3 regions of the Pseudoalteromonas sp. 120-MNA-CIBAN-0494 genome follow, and region 3 is predicted to be linked to each of the others. Evidence: predicted binding sites of a transcription regulator. Region 3 holds the regulator's gene; each other region holds the start of a gene.
The links. The regulator FliA, encoded in region 3, starts transcription of late flagellar genes. The targets are predictions, from matches to a motif close to CTAAAGNTNNNNNNNNNNNNGCCGATA.
Positions count from the first base shown of each region.

Region 1 (4,266 bases), on a different contig from region 3:
CCTTCGCGAATGTTAGTATAAAAGCTACCCGATAAAATACGGGCAAAGTGATTTGTTAACGCGCCAACGTTTTCAGAAATCGACATTTCGTTGTCATTTAAAATGATCAACATATCTGATTTTACATCACCTAAGTGGTTCATGGCTTCAAAAGCCATGCCTGCTGTAATAGCACCATCACCTATAACGGCAACCGTTTTGCGTCCTTTACCTTCTTTTTGCGCAGCAATAGACATGCCCAACGCAGCTGAAATAGAGGTACTAGAATGGCCCACACTAAACGTATCGTATTGGCTTTCTTCGCGAAATGGGAAAGGGTGCAAGCCATCTTTTTTACGAATGGTGTGCATTAAATCGCGACGCCCGGTGAGTATTTTGTGTGGGTAAGCTTGATGGCCTACATCCCATACAAGGCGATCATCTGGGGTGTTATACACATAATGTAGTGCCACAGTGAGCTCTACGGTACCTAAACCAGACGCTAAATGCCCGCTACTTTGCGATACCGAGTTGAGTAAGTAGTCACGCAACTCATGGCTAAATGCAGGAAGCTTATCTTGTGCTAAGTCTCGCAAGTGGGCTGGTTCGTTAACCAAATTAAGTAATGGATACTTGCTGCTATCAAGTGTCATGGTTTTATATATGTCCTTCGCTAACATCAACTAACTGTGCAAACGCGTTGTTTGAGTTATTTGATGTTCAGTAATAATTTTAGTGCTAAGTTGCAATACGTTTAAGCCGTGTTTAGTGGTCACGTTCAATTAAATAGTTAGCTAGTGACGCTAAAGCACTGGTATCGGCGTCTATATTTGCTAACGCTGCATGGGCTTGTTGTATTAAGTTTTGCGCTTTTTCTTTAGCGCCTAGCATACCTAATAAAGCGGGATATGTCGCTTTATTCGCAGCGATATCTGACCCTTGAGGCTTACCTAAAGTAACGGTATCGCCTTCTACGTCTAAAATATCGTCATGTACTTGAAATGCAAGCCCTATGGCATAGCCAAAAGTGGCTAAATTTTCTAACGTGTTTTGACTAACATTGTTCGAGCACAAAGCCCCCAGTGTAATTGCACAGCTTATTAGCGCACCGGTTTTTAACTTATGAATACGCTCAAGTTCAGCCACGGTTATTACTTTATCAGTAGCTGCAATATCAAGCCCTTGGCCTGCCACCATACCTTGTAACCCAGAGGCATGTGCCAGTTCAGCAATCATTTTAACTTGAGCTTGAGCACTACAGTTAAAATTATGCTTGGCTATTAACTCAAATGCTAAAGCTTGCAGTGCATCACCGGCTAAAATTGCGTGTGCTTCGCCGTACACGATATGACAGGTTGGGCGTCCGCGACGTAATTCATCATCATCCATAGCTGGTAAGTCATCGTGAACTAACGAGTAGCTATGAATACATTCTATAGCTGCAGCAAGTACGTCTAAATCTTGTTTATCTGCGCCGAGCATTTTACCCGTTGCGTAAACCAAAAAAGGACGCAATCTTTTGCCGCCATTCATTAAACTATAATGGGTGGCGGCTTTTATGGTCTCGTCAGTATTAAGCGATTGGTCAAAATAAAGGTTAAGAGTATTGGCTACATCAGTTTGAGCATGTGTAATAAGTTCTTTAATAGTCACGGCTATTCCATATCATTATCAAAGTCGGTTAATACAGACTTCTCATCTTTGCCCATTAAAATAGCCACCTTTTGCTCAGCTTGTTGCAACTTACTAGACGATGCGCCTGCTAAAGCAATGCCACGCTCAAACTGTTTTAATGACTGCTCAAGCGATAAATCACCTTGTTCCATTTCACTAACGATTGTTGTTAATTCTTCTAGTGCTTGCTCGAAACTTAAGTTTTCAGGTTTTTTAGTCGCCATCTTTATTTCAACTTACATAATAAATTTAGAAGTCAATTTTAGGGGGAATGCTAAACTAGGTCAAAGGATGAAATGGTTTTTTCGTTAATAAACGCTTTATGTTTTAAAAAATTGATAATTAGATAGATTACACAAGTTGATCTAGAATAGTGCTTAATCCAGCTTTTTATGTTTATCTATAAAAAATGGCTTAAGCAATTCAGTATCTTGCCGATAAACAATTAATAACAAACGTTTGCATATAAAAGCAAAAACCTTTGGAGGGAATGTGGATTTAGCAACCATTATTGGGATCCTTGGCGCAATTGGCTTAATTGTCATGTCCATGTTTATGAGTAGTAGCGGTGAAATGGCTATGTTTTACAACACGCCCTCTGTTGTAATCGTATTTGGCGGTTCATTATTTATCGTTTTATCAAACTTTACTATGTCACAGTTTTTTGGCATAGGTAAGGTGGTTACCAAAGCGTTTATGTTTAAGCTTGAGTCGCCAGAAGAGTTAATCGAAAAAGCAGTTGAACTTGCAGATTCAGCACGTAAAGGCGGGTTTTTAGCACTTGAAGAGGCAGAAATACCGAATCCATTTATGCGCAAAGGCGTTGACATGCTAGTAGATGGCCACGACGCAGACGTAGTGCGGGCCACACTGCAAAAAGATATTTCATTAACTACAGCACGGCATGAGTCGGGTGCTACTTTATTTAAATCTTTGGGTGATATAGCCCCAGCAATGGGAATGATAGGCACTTTAATAGGCTTAGTTGCGATGTTATCTAATATGGATGATCCTAAAGCAATTGGTCCGGCTATGGCGGTGGCATTGTTAACCACATTATACGGCGCATTTTTAGCTAACGTAGTCGCTATTCCTATTCAAACAAAATTGGAGCTGCGTAAAGACGAAGAGGCAATGAATCAACGTTTAATTTTAGATGCGGTTTTAGGTATTCAAGATGGTCAAAATCCAAAAGTAATAGAAGGTATTTTGAAAAACTATCTTGCTGAATCAAAACGTAAAGTAAACACTGAGGATTAACTATGTCTGATCAAGAGTGCAAGTGCCCACCCCCAGGTTTACCTGCGTGGATGGGGACATTCGCAGATTTAATGTCGCTATTAATGTGCTTTTTTGTGCTCTTGCTTGCGTTTTCTGAAATGGATGTACTTAAATTTAAACAAATTGCCGGTTCGATGAAATTTGCATTTGGTGTACAAAATAAAATAGAAGTTAAAGATATTCCCAAAGGCACATCAGTTATTGCTATGGAGTTTACTCCGGGCAAGCCAGAGCCTACCCCAATTGAAACAATTCAACAGCAAACGGTAGAAATGACCCAGCAAATGTTAGAGTTTCAGGCAGGTGATGAAAGTTCAGCAGGCGGAAGGCAAGAGCAGCGGGGCGATAAACGTGGTGGCGAGTCGCGTAGTACTTCCAAAGAGCAAGCATCGGAGCAAGCAATTTCAGCGGCCGATCAACAGCAAACAAACGACTTAGTTAAAAAAATTGCCCAGCAATTAGAAAAACAAATAATTGATGGTGCCATAGAGCTTGAATCATTAGGGCAGCAAATAATTATTCGTATTCGCGAAAATGGCTCTTTCCCTTCGGGTAGTGCATTTTTACAACCTAAGTTTAAACCCATTATTCAAGAAATTGGCGTGCTATTAAAAGATGTGCCTGGAGAAATTACTGTGTCGGGGCATACCGACGATTTTCAGGTTTCAAACGAGTTATATATTAATAACTGGGATCTTTCATCTAAGCGTGCAGTTGCAGTAGCTAGTGAGCTGCAAAAAGTAGTTGGATTTGATAAAAATAGAATGATGGTAGTAGGGCGTGCTGAAACCCGGCCGTTAGTGCCAAATGACAGCAATGAAGATCGCCGTCGTAATCGTCGCGTTGAAATATCTATTTTACAAGGAAAAGCCAAAGAGTCTGATCCTATCGATGTAAGGTAGCAGTCATTTTATTAAAAACACACTTGGTTTAAGCAAACTAAGTGTAATTGATTTCAGGTGACTTTTAGTCAAAATTGACTAAAAGTCACCACCTCAGCCAAATACCTCAGAGTTGTTAAATAGTACGGTTTAATAAAAACATCCCACGCTGTGAATTGATATGCTAAACTACTGTGTATATAAACAGTAAAAGAGCTTGCTTATGAAACTCTATATTGCCGAAAAGCCGTCATTAGGGCGTGCTATTGCCGACGCGTTACCAAAACCGCACAAAAAGCACGATGGCTACATTGAAGTTGCAAATGGTGATTGCGTATCTTGGTGTATTGGTCATTTGCTCGAGCAAGCCGAGCCCGATGACTATGATGAGCGCTTTAAAAAGTGGCAGTTTGAGCACCTACCTATCATTCCTGAGCAGTGGCAATTAAAA
Region 1 covers NZ_JBEOOE010000020.1:53,197-57,462, forward strand. Annotated here, with positions in the region: gene dxs (1-deoxy-D-xylulose-5-phosphate synthase) at 1-632, opposite strand, end outside; gene ispA ((2E,6E)-farnesyl diphosphate synthase) at 745-1,632, opposite strand; gene AAEY55_RS12475 (exodeoxyribonuclease VII small subunit) at 1,635-1,877, opposite strand; gene pomA (flagellar motor protein PomA) at 2,146-2,913, shown strand; gene AAEY55_RS12485 (flagellar motor protein MotB) at 2,916-3,836, shown strand; gene AAEY55_RS12490 (DNA topoisomerase III) at 4,039-4,266, shown strand, end outside.
Region 1: the regulator FliA is predicted to act here: its motif matches at 2,067-2,093, upstream of pomA (flagellar motor protein PomA).

Region 2 (4,266 bases), on a different contig from region 3:
TAGCCAGTTAAATCCAATATACTTGGGCTAACAAATAGCATGGTGTAGTTAGTATCAAATTTACATCTAAAGGCAACGCCTGGCATATTTTGCATTAATGAGCGATATTTTTGCTCATTTTCAACAACCGTTTTTTGTAGAGCTCGTTGCTGCGTTAAGTCAGTAATAAAGCCAACATACAAAGGCGGTTGCCCAGTTTGCGTCACTTGTCCAATACCAAGGCGCACAGGGATCAAATGGTTATCTTTATGTTTAGCAAAAGTATCGCGGTTTATGCCTATAATAGCGCTTAGATCAAGAGTCATATCACCAGATGATGACGCATTGTTTAAGGCGTTATTATCATTTAAAAGAATCTGTACACTTTTACCTTGTAACTCATGTTCGTGCCAACCTAAAATCTTACTTGCTGCTTCATTAAAGCTTAAAATAATACCTTGATGATCAATAGTCACAATGCCATCTATTGCTGTTTCTAATATGGCGTTTAACCGCGACTCGTCGGCTGACTTTTCTTCAAGTAGCAGTTTATAGCGTACCATGCCATTAATTACAGCAACCACGCTGGTTATTGCAACAGTTGCAGTGGCAACCGCAATTGCAACAAATGTAAGCCCAGCAGACGCATTTTCGTCTGCGTAAATAAGAGGAGAAGTTGCTACAAAACGGGTTGCTGCCATACCCATATAATGCATACCAGTAACAGCAAAGCCTAATATAACGGCGCTGGTTGAACGAATTTGTAACTGTGATAACCGAGGGAAAATTATTTCAAGATTAAAGCGGCTATATAAAGCTATAAACGATAGGGCAACGGCCACTAAAATAGACAACCCAAACATAACTGGGTCATACCGTAGCATAGGCGCAAGCTCCATCGCTGCCATACCACTGTAATGCATAGTGCCAATACCCGAGCCTAATAATACTGAGCAAATAGCTAATACTTTAAAGTTACCATTACTTTTTACCAGTATAGATACAGCATATTGGCATGCCAAAAATGCCGGTATAAAAGAGAGTAAGGTAATAGTTGGGTTATATTTAATGTTAGTACACAAAGAAAAAGCTAACATACCAATAAAATGCATGCTCCAAATACCCGCAGAAAAAACAGCTGCAGCGGTTACAGTAGCTAAACGTTGATAGCTTGGGAAAGTAGTTTTTTTAGCTAAATCAATGAGTTTTGTAGTAAAAAAAGCGGCAAATATCACTATTAAAACTGAAAGAGAAACCAAGAGAGGATCGTAAACCCCGTTTATAATTAAACTAGGATCTTGGTCAGTAATAAAGAAAGCTGATAACATGGCGGCTCTAAATAGGCATTTTAATCGTGTAGTTTAATAGAATTAATTAATTAATAAACCGTTAATTTTATGATTGCTTATTAAGCTATAAATAAACAACACGGCATTAACTAACCATTAGACGAAAAGTAGCCCCTAGCTAGTATAGTGTGAGAGATTAATTTGTTTGCCTACCAACTAAAAAAAAGTACCCGACGAAAGACCGTTGCTATTAAAGTGCATAATCAAAATGTGACGGTATATGCCCCCCATCACGTACAAAAAAAAGTGCTCGATAACTGGTTATTAGAAAAAAAATCATGGGTTGAGGCGCAGCTGCAAAAACAGCTTACTTTGGTTGATACAAAACAGTATCCACTTAAGGACAAAAAGATCTGGGTTTTTTCAGAAGCAATTAATTTAACGTTTCAGCAAGGCAATACCTCTACAGTGGAGCGCCAACAAGATGGCCTGCTTATTACCGTTTCTGCTCGTGTTAAGCATCAGCAGCAAAAGTACCAATTACTTTTAGAGGCGTATTTAAAAGAGCAGTTAACCGCATACATTGAAATGCGACTTAATGACTTTTGCACGCTGATGCAAGAAGCGCTGCCTAACGATTTAAATATTGCAGTTTATAAACGCAAATGGGGAAGTTGTAATAGTAAAAGGGCGTTAACATTTAACTTATTATTGATTGGTGCACCGCATAGCATTATTGATTATGTAATAGTGCATGAGCTGGCGCATTTACGACATTTAAATCATAGCAAAGCATTTTGGCACCGCGTAGCACAATTTTGTCCCGACTATAAAGCAAGTACGTTATGGCTAAAACAATATGGTATGAGTTTACAATGGGTATTTTAATGTTTAACTAAGAAAAAACACGGAGATTACTAACAAGGAATGTAGTAACTATATAAGTAGAAAATAAGTAGAAAAGTGGTGGAGGGAGCTGGATTCGAACCAGCGAAGGCTGAGCCGTCAGATTTACAGTCTGATCCCTTTGGCCGCTCGGGAACCCCTCCACACTAATTTTGTTACATTTGGCCCCACTTAACTTAGCGGTAAGAAAAGTGGTGGAGGGAGCTGGATTCGAACCAGCGAAGGCTGAGCCGTCAGATTTACAGTCTGATCCCTTTGGCCGCTCGGGAACCCCTCCAATGCAACGGCGCTGATAATAGCAAACATCGTATTTAAGTAAAGAAAAAAGCTAAAGAAAAATGAAATAAAGCCGATAAATAGGTATTACTTACTTCAATCGGCTAAAGTCTATGCAAATCGGTGATTTGTTAATCACAGAGAGTCAGCTCAACACTCGACTTAATAAAAGTGTGCATGAAAAGCGCCGAGGAGAGTTTGCGCTTTTACTCGCTATGCTATCTCATGATGCACTCGATTTTAGCCAATTCCATTTACCAAAAACAGAAATTGAAGATTCAACTGTTGGCGAAGATACCCTTCGCAAACAAATAGGAGCAGGTCCAAAGCAACTTTTAGCGCCAGATAAGTTTGATATCTTGATAGGGCAGTTTAACGCCTCACTATTAATGCAAGCAGGGGAACGCGCTGGAATGAGCGATATTAAATTAAATCACTGTTTAAACCCTGAACCATTGTTTATAAGAGATGATGTAAGCCATATTCCGCTTCAGGTGCGTGATAATTGTGAATTAGCAGTGCGCAGGCGTATAAATAACACACAAACGCAACTATCTAACCCGCAACTCGATGCTGCTGCCTTTTACGAAAGCCTAAATAATGATGCGCTTCACCACCCATTGCATTTAGTAAGCGCTTAATTATAAAGCGTACGCTGTAACTGCTTTGATATTGCAATAACCAATCATATTAATAGAACTTGGCAAACGATTGCGCCATCACTCTAACTATTAAGTTACTTGTCTGTAATATAAAGCCGCTAACTCTCTACACTTAAGCGCATTTTAGCGATACTTTATTTTATTAATGGATTAATAATTGATTTAATATAAAAAAAGCATCCAAAAATTAAATGCAATTGCTATAATAGGCTCAAATGGTATGACATTAAATGCCGTTATAATTAAACCAAGGTAATTAGGAACGTAATGAAGAAAATATTCACGCTAAATCACGAGAAAATCAAATATCCTCGTATGGTTGACGCCGCAAAGCATGAAGTGAAAAAATATTTGAAAAGAGAGCGTAACAAAACTCTACCACTCGATGCTGATTACTGGGCGTTTGATTGTAAGTTTGGTAATACCGCTGAAGATGCACAAGTAGTGCACGTTGCAGAGCTTAGTAATCATATAAGCGAAATAGAAAAGCAAAGCTTAACTTCTTTTTATGTAGAAATATTAGCGCGCCCAGCTCAACGTCAACAACCAGATTTGGATGACGACGAATAAGACGCTTATAAAGTAATTTGCGTAATTTTTAAAATGGGCCTAGTGGCCCATTTTTTGTTTGTACGTTTATACAAACGCGATTTAAACCTTGAGCATTCAAGTACAAGCAGCTTATAAGCAGTGCTTACTTTCAGTATTACCCTGGAAATTATGGCCGTGATTTTCTAAAACAATTAACAACAACTCTGTATCGCCATTTTTATATTTGGTTGTAAGTTTGATTAAAAACCCAACTTTAATACATTTGCATAACATAAGACTGTATTATACTGTGTTAGTTGATAATTATAGAAAACAGTAGTATTTATGCCATTAAATTATGCCGATAGCGATTTAAAACTTAGCCTTAAAGCCTCAAAAGTCCTCATTGTTGATGATCAGTTACTTAGCTTAATTGTACTGAAAAAAATATTATCAAAGCACTTTATTGTTAACACCGCCAACAGCGGTGAAGAAGCAGTTGAAATATGTAAATCTAATACTCCCGATATCGTACTGCTGGATATTTCAATGGATGGCATATGCGGTATAGAAACCTGTTTAAAATTTAAAACGACGACACAAACCCAAGACATTCCCGTTAT
Region 2 covers NZ_JBEOOE010000014.1:43,118-47,383, forward strand. Annotated here, with positions in the region: gene AAEY55_RS10490 (MHYT domain-containing protein) at 1-1,307, opposite strand, end outside; gene AAEY55_RS10495 (SprT family zinc-dependent metalloprotease) at 1,470-2,156, shown strand; tRNA gene AAEY55_RS10500 (tRNA-Tyr) at 2,233-2,317, opposite strand; tRNA gene AAEY55_RS10505 (tRNA-Tyr) at 2,367-2,451, opposite strand; gene AAEY55_RS10510 (VC2046/SO_2500 family protein) at 2,564-3,091, shown strand; gene AAEY55_RS10515 (DUF6172 family protein) at 3,380-3,682, shown strand; gene AAEY55_RS10520 (diguanylate cyclase) at 3,989-4,266, shown strand, end outside.
Region 2: the regulator FliA is predicted to act here: its motif matches at 2,503-2,529, upstream of AAEY55_RS10510 (VC2046/SO_2500 family protein).

Region 3 (4,266 bases):
ACTCATCAAATGCAAAAGGGTCATCATCTAAATTAGCATCTTGCGTTATTACTGGCGCAATAGTGTCACCACCAAGCTCTTCTTCTGTGGGCGGTAAACCTAATTTATGTAATATTTCGAGTAACTGAGGATCGGCAGGCTCTGGTTGCTCACGATTTTTAATCGTAGCAAACATTTCATTAATAGTATCAAGTGCTTGAAGTATAACATCCATTAGCTCAGAGTTAACCGTTCGCACTTTTTGGCGCAGTAAGTCAAACACGTTTTCTGCGCCATGGCAGGCATCTACCAGCTCTGACATCGCTAAAAAGCCCGCGCCACCTTTAACAGTGTGAAAGCCTCTAAAAATAGCGTTCAATAATTCAGTATCTTCTGGGTTATTTTCCAGTTCAACTAATTGTTCAGATAAAAGCTCAAGGATTTCTCCAGCTTCAACTAAAAAATCTTGTAATATATCTTCATCGACTTCAAAGCTCATGCAGTTACTCTCCTATTAGAAGCCCAAACTTGATAAAAGATCATCAACTTCGTCTTGATCAGATACAACATCATCACGCGATTCTTTATCAATAATAGGGCCTTCTGGGCCTGCTAATGCTTGTGCGGCAATCGAGTTTTCTGTTTTTTGTTGCTCTTGGTTATCGTTTTCATCTTGTGCTGCAAACGCAGTTAACAGATGAATTAAACTTTCTTCAACTTCGCGTACCAGCTCAATAACACGGCGAATTACTTGCCCGGTTAAATCCTGATAATCTTGAGCCATTAACACATTAGTCATTAATACTTGCAACTCATCGGTTTTAAGATGCGAGCTGTTCATAAATTTATCAATGCTATGACACAATGTTTTAAATTCACCAAGTTCAAGATCGCGGCTCATTAACCGATCCCAGGTTGGCTTGATATGCGAAATATCATCAGCTAATTGCTGGGCTAAAGGCAGGCTCGCTTCAACCGCATCCATGGTTTTGTTGGCGGCATTTTCTGTCATTTCTATGACATAGTTAAGTCGCTTTTTAGCATCCGGAATTGCATCAGTGGTTAAATCTGTTATGCGGGTGTCAAGCTCAAAACCCTTTAAAGACTCGTGCAACTGGCGCGTTAATTTACCTACTTCTGCAAACAAATATGATTGTTCTTGAGAAGCAGTTTCTAAAATTAACTGATCAGCTTTATGTTGCTCACCGTTTTCTAAAAAAGTGACCAGCTGACGTGCTTGCTCTAAAGTAATCTGAGGCGCAGCAGGTGCTGACATAAGCCTCTCCCCTTATTAACCTAAGCGTTCGAACACTTTTTCTAATTTAGTTTTTAATGTACCCGCAGTAAATGGCTTAACAATATAACCATTAACACCTGCTTGGGCTGCTGCAATAATTTGCTCTTTTTTAGCTTCTGCAGTAACCATTAAAACCGGAAGATGCTTTAATTTGTCATCTGCGCGTATTGCTCTTAACAAGTCAATACCTTGCATGCCCGGCATATTCCAATCTGTTACTACAAAGTCAAATGATTGATTTTGCAACATAGGTAAAGCAGTTGAGCCATCATCTGCTTCTAAAACATTGGTAAACCCTAAATCACGCAATAGGTTTTTAATAATACGTCTCATCGTTGAAAAGTCATCAACAACAAGAATTTTTATGTTTTTATCCAAAACATCCTCCAGTGAGGCCTAAACCTGTATTTACTTACTTCTAATTTATCCAGTCATTGATTTTTGCTTTTAGCTTAATCATCGCCTGACCATGTATCTGACTTACACGCGACTCACTTACATCGAGTATCTGTCCAATTTCTTTTAAATTCATTTCATCGTTATAGTACAACGAAAGCACCATTGCATCTCGCTCTGGTAGGGATTTAATTGCACTTAATAAAGATTCATTAAACCTTTCATTTTTAACATTATTAAAGGGTTTGTCTAGTGCTAAATCGTGCCCAACAGGTGTTATAACATCCTCATCAATACCTAAATCTTCTATTCCCAAGATTTTACTGGAATTAACATCGGTTAAAATATGATGATATTGCTCTAGTGTAATTTCAAGCTTTTGGGCAACTTCACTGTCTGTAGGTTCACGATTCAGGCTGCTTTCTAATGCTGAAATAGCTTCTATAACCTGGCGGCTTTTACGATGTACTGAGCGAGGAGCCCAGTCTCCACGGCGCATTTCATCAAGCATAGCGCCCCGAATACGAATACCCGCAAAGGTTTCAAAACTAGCGCCTTTAGTGGCATCAAAGTTTTTTGACGCCTCTATTAATCCTATCATTCCTGATTGAATTAAATCATCGAGTTGTACACTAGGGGGTAAACGAGCAATTAAATGACATGCTACTTTTTTTACTAATGAAGCATGCTTTTCAACAATCATATTTAAATTTTGTGTTGATTCATATCCCATAGCTCTATTCACCAATGTAGTCATAGTTAGCCGTTAACGAGTTTCTCAATGAAAAATTCTAAATGACCCGAAGGCTGGTTCGGTATTGGCCACTTTGTTATTCTTGTTGCTAATGTTTTAAAGGCAAGTGCAGCTGGAGAACTAGGAAACAGTTCAACAATTACTTTTTGACGACGTGTTGCTTTGCGCATATTTTCATCATAAGGAACGGTTGCAACCAGCTCCATTGATATATCTAAAAATCGGTCTGTAACCTTTGATAGCTTTGCAAATAACTCTTGCCCTTCGCGTAATGAACGCACCATGTTGGCAACAATTTTAAATTTATACACGCCATGTTCGCGGCTTAATACTTTGATCAGTGCATAGGCATCGGTTATTGAAGTTGGCTCGTCACATACCACAACCAAAACATCTTGTGCAGCGCGAGAAAAACTCAGCACCATATCCGATATACCGGCAGCGGTATCAACAACTAATATATCAAAATCAGTATTGAGTTCGCTAAAAGCACGAATAAGCCCAGCATGTTCTGCAGGCGACAACTCAACCATACTTTGTGAACCCGACGTCGCTGGTACTATTTTGATCCCAGCGGGGCCTTCTACTAGTATTTCATCAAGCTCACATTCGCCAGATAACACATGCGATAAATTACGCTCAACACGTAGTCCAAGCATTACATCACAATTGGCTAAACCCAAATCGGCATCAAGCACTAACACTCTATTGCCTTGCTGGCCTAAAGCGATCGCAGTATTTAACGATACATTTGTTTTTCCAACGCCACCTTTACCGCCAGTGACGGCGATAACCTTAACGCCGTTATTATTATTTTTGCTCATTTTACGCAGGCCGCTTGCTTGATCTAATACTGTGTTAATCATACATCTCTACTGTGCTCGACGCCACTGATTGGTGTCGTGAATGTTGTACTTTTGTTCTCTTTAAATATAATTGCTCAGCTTTTTTCACTAGTTTTTCTGCATTTGCAACTCGAATATCTTCAGGTACTCGTTGACCATTAGTAAGATACCCTATTGGCAGGCGATTTTGAATCGCAATACTAATTATCTCGCCTAAACTTAATGATTCGTCGAGTTTAGTGAAAATACAACCGCTTAACTGTACTTTTTTAAAGTGTCTTACGGTTTCTTGTAACACATTTATTTGCGCAGTGGCACTTAATACTAAGTAATTACGAATATCCACACGCTGATTACGCATTAAGGTATTTAGCTGCTCAGTTAAACGTAAATCACGTTGGCTCATACCTGCGGTATCTATAAGTACTAAGCGCTTGTTACGTAAATGATATAACACTTCAGCCAGTTCGTTCGCATCTTTAACTTGTTTAACCCCACAGCCTATAATACGGCCATATGTTGCAAGCTGCTCGTAAGCACCAATTCTGTAAGTATCGGTAGTAATTAGCGCTACTTTATCAGCACCATATTTTTGTGCACCTAATGCTGCGAGCTTAGCCACTGTAGTGGTTTTACCCACACCGGTTGGGCCAACTAATGCGTAAACACCACCTTGGCGCAAAATTTCGTTATTCGTGGTTTGCATCTGATCTTCAACCATAGTTAACAGCGCTTTCCAGCCCTGCTGACGCGGAACATCTTCAGGTACAAAACAAGCCATTTGCTCAGCAACTTCTTTATCGATTCCCATGCCTACTAAGCGGTCAATCATGCATGCGCGCGTTGGGTCACGGCGCGCCATATCTTGCTGCATTAAACCCGACACTTGGTGCTCTAATAACTGGCGAATTGCGTTCATTTCTTCACGCATTGTGCTCATTGCTTCACTTTCGGTATTTTTAGTCGTGTGTGTCTGCGCAACTGGCGTGTCTAAT
Region 3 covers NZ_JBEOOE010000004.1:59,153-63,418, forward strand. Annotated here, with positions in the region: gene AAEY55_RS04680 (chemotaxis protein CheA) at 1-478, opposite strand, end outside; gene AAEY55_RS04685 (protein phosphatase CheZ) at 494-1,255, opposite strand; gene cheY (chemotaxis response regulator CheY) at 1,271-1,654, opposite strand; gene AAEY55_RS04695 (RNA polymerase sigma factor FliA) at 1,695-2,405, opposite strand; gene AAEY55_RS04700 (MinD/ParA family protein) at 2,432-3,292, opposite strand; gene flhF (flagellar biosynthesis protein FlhF) at 3,285-4,266, opposite strand, start outside.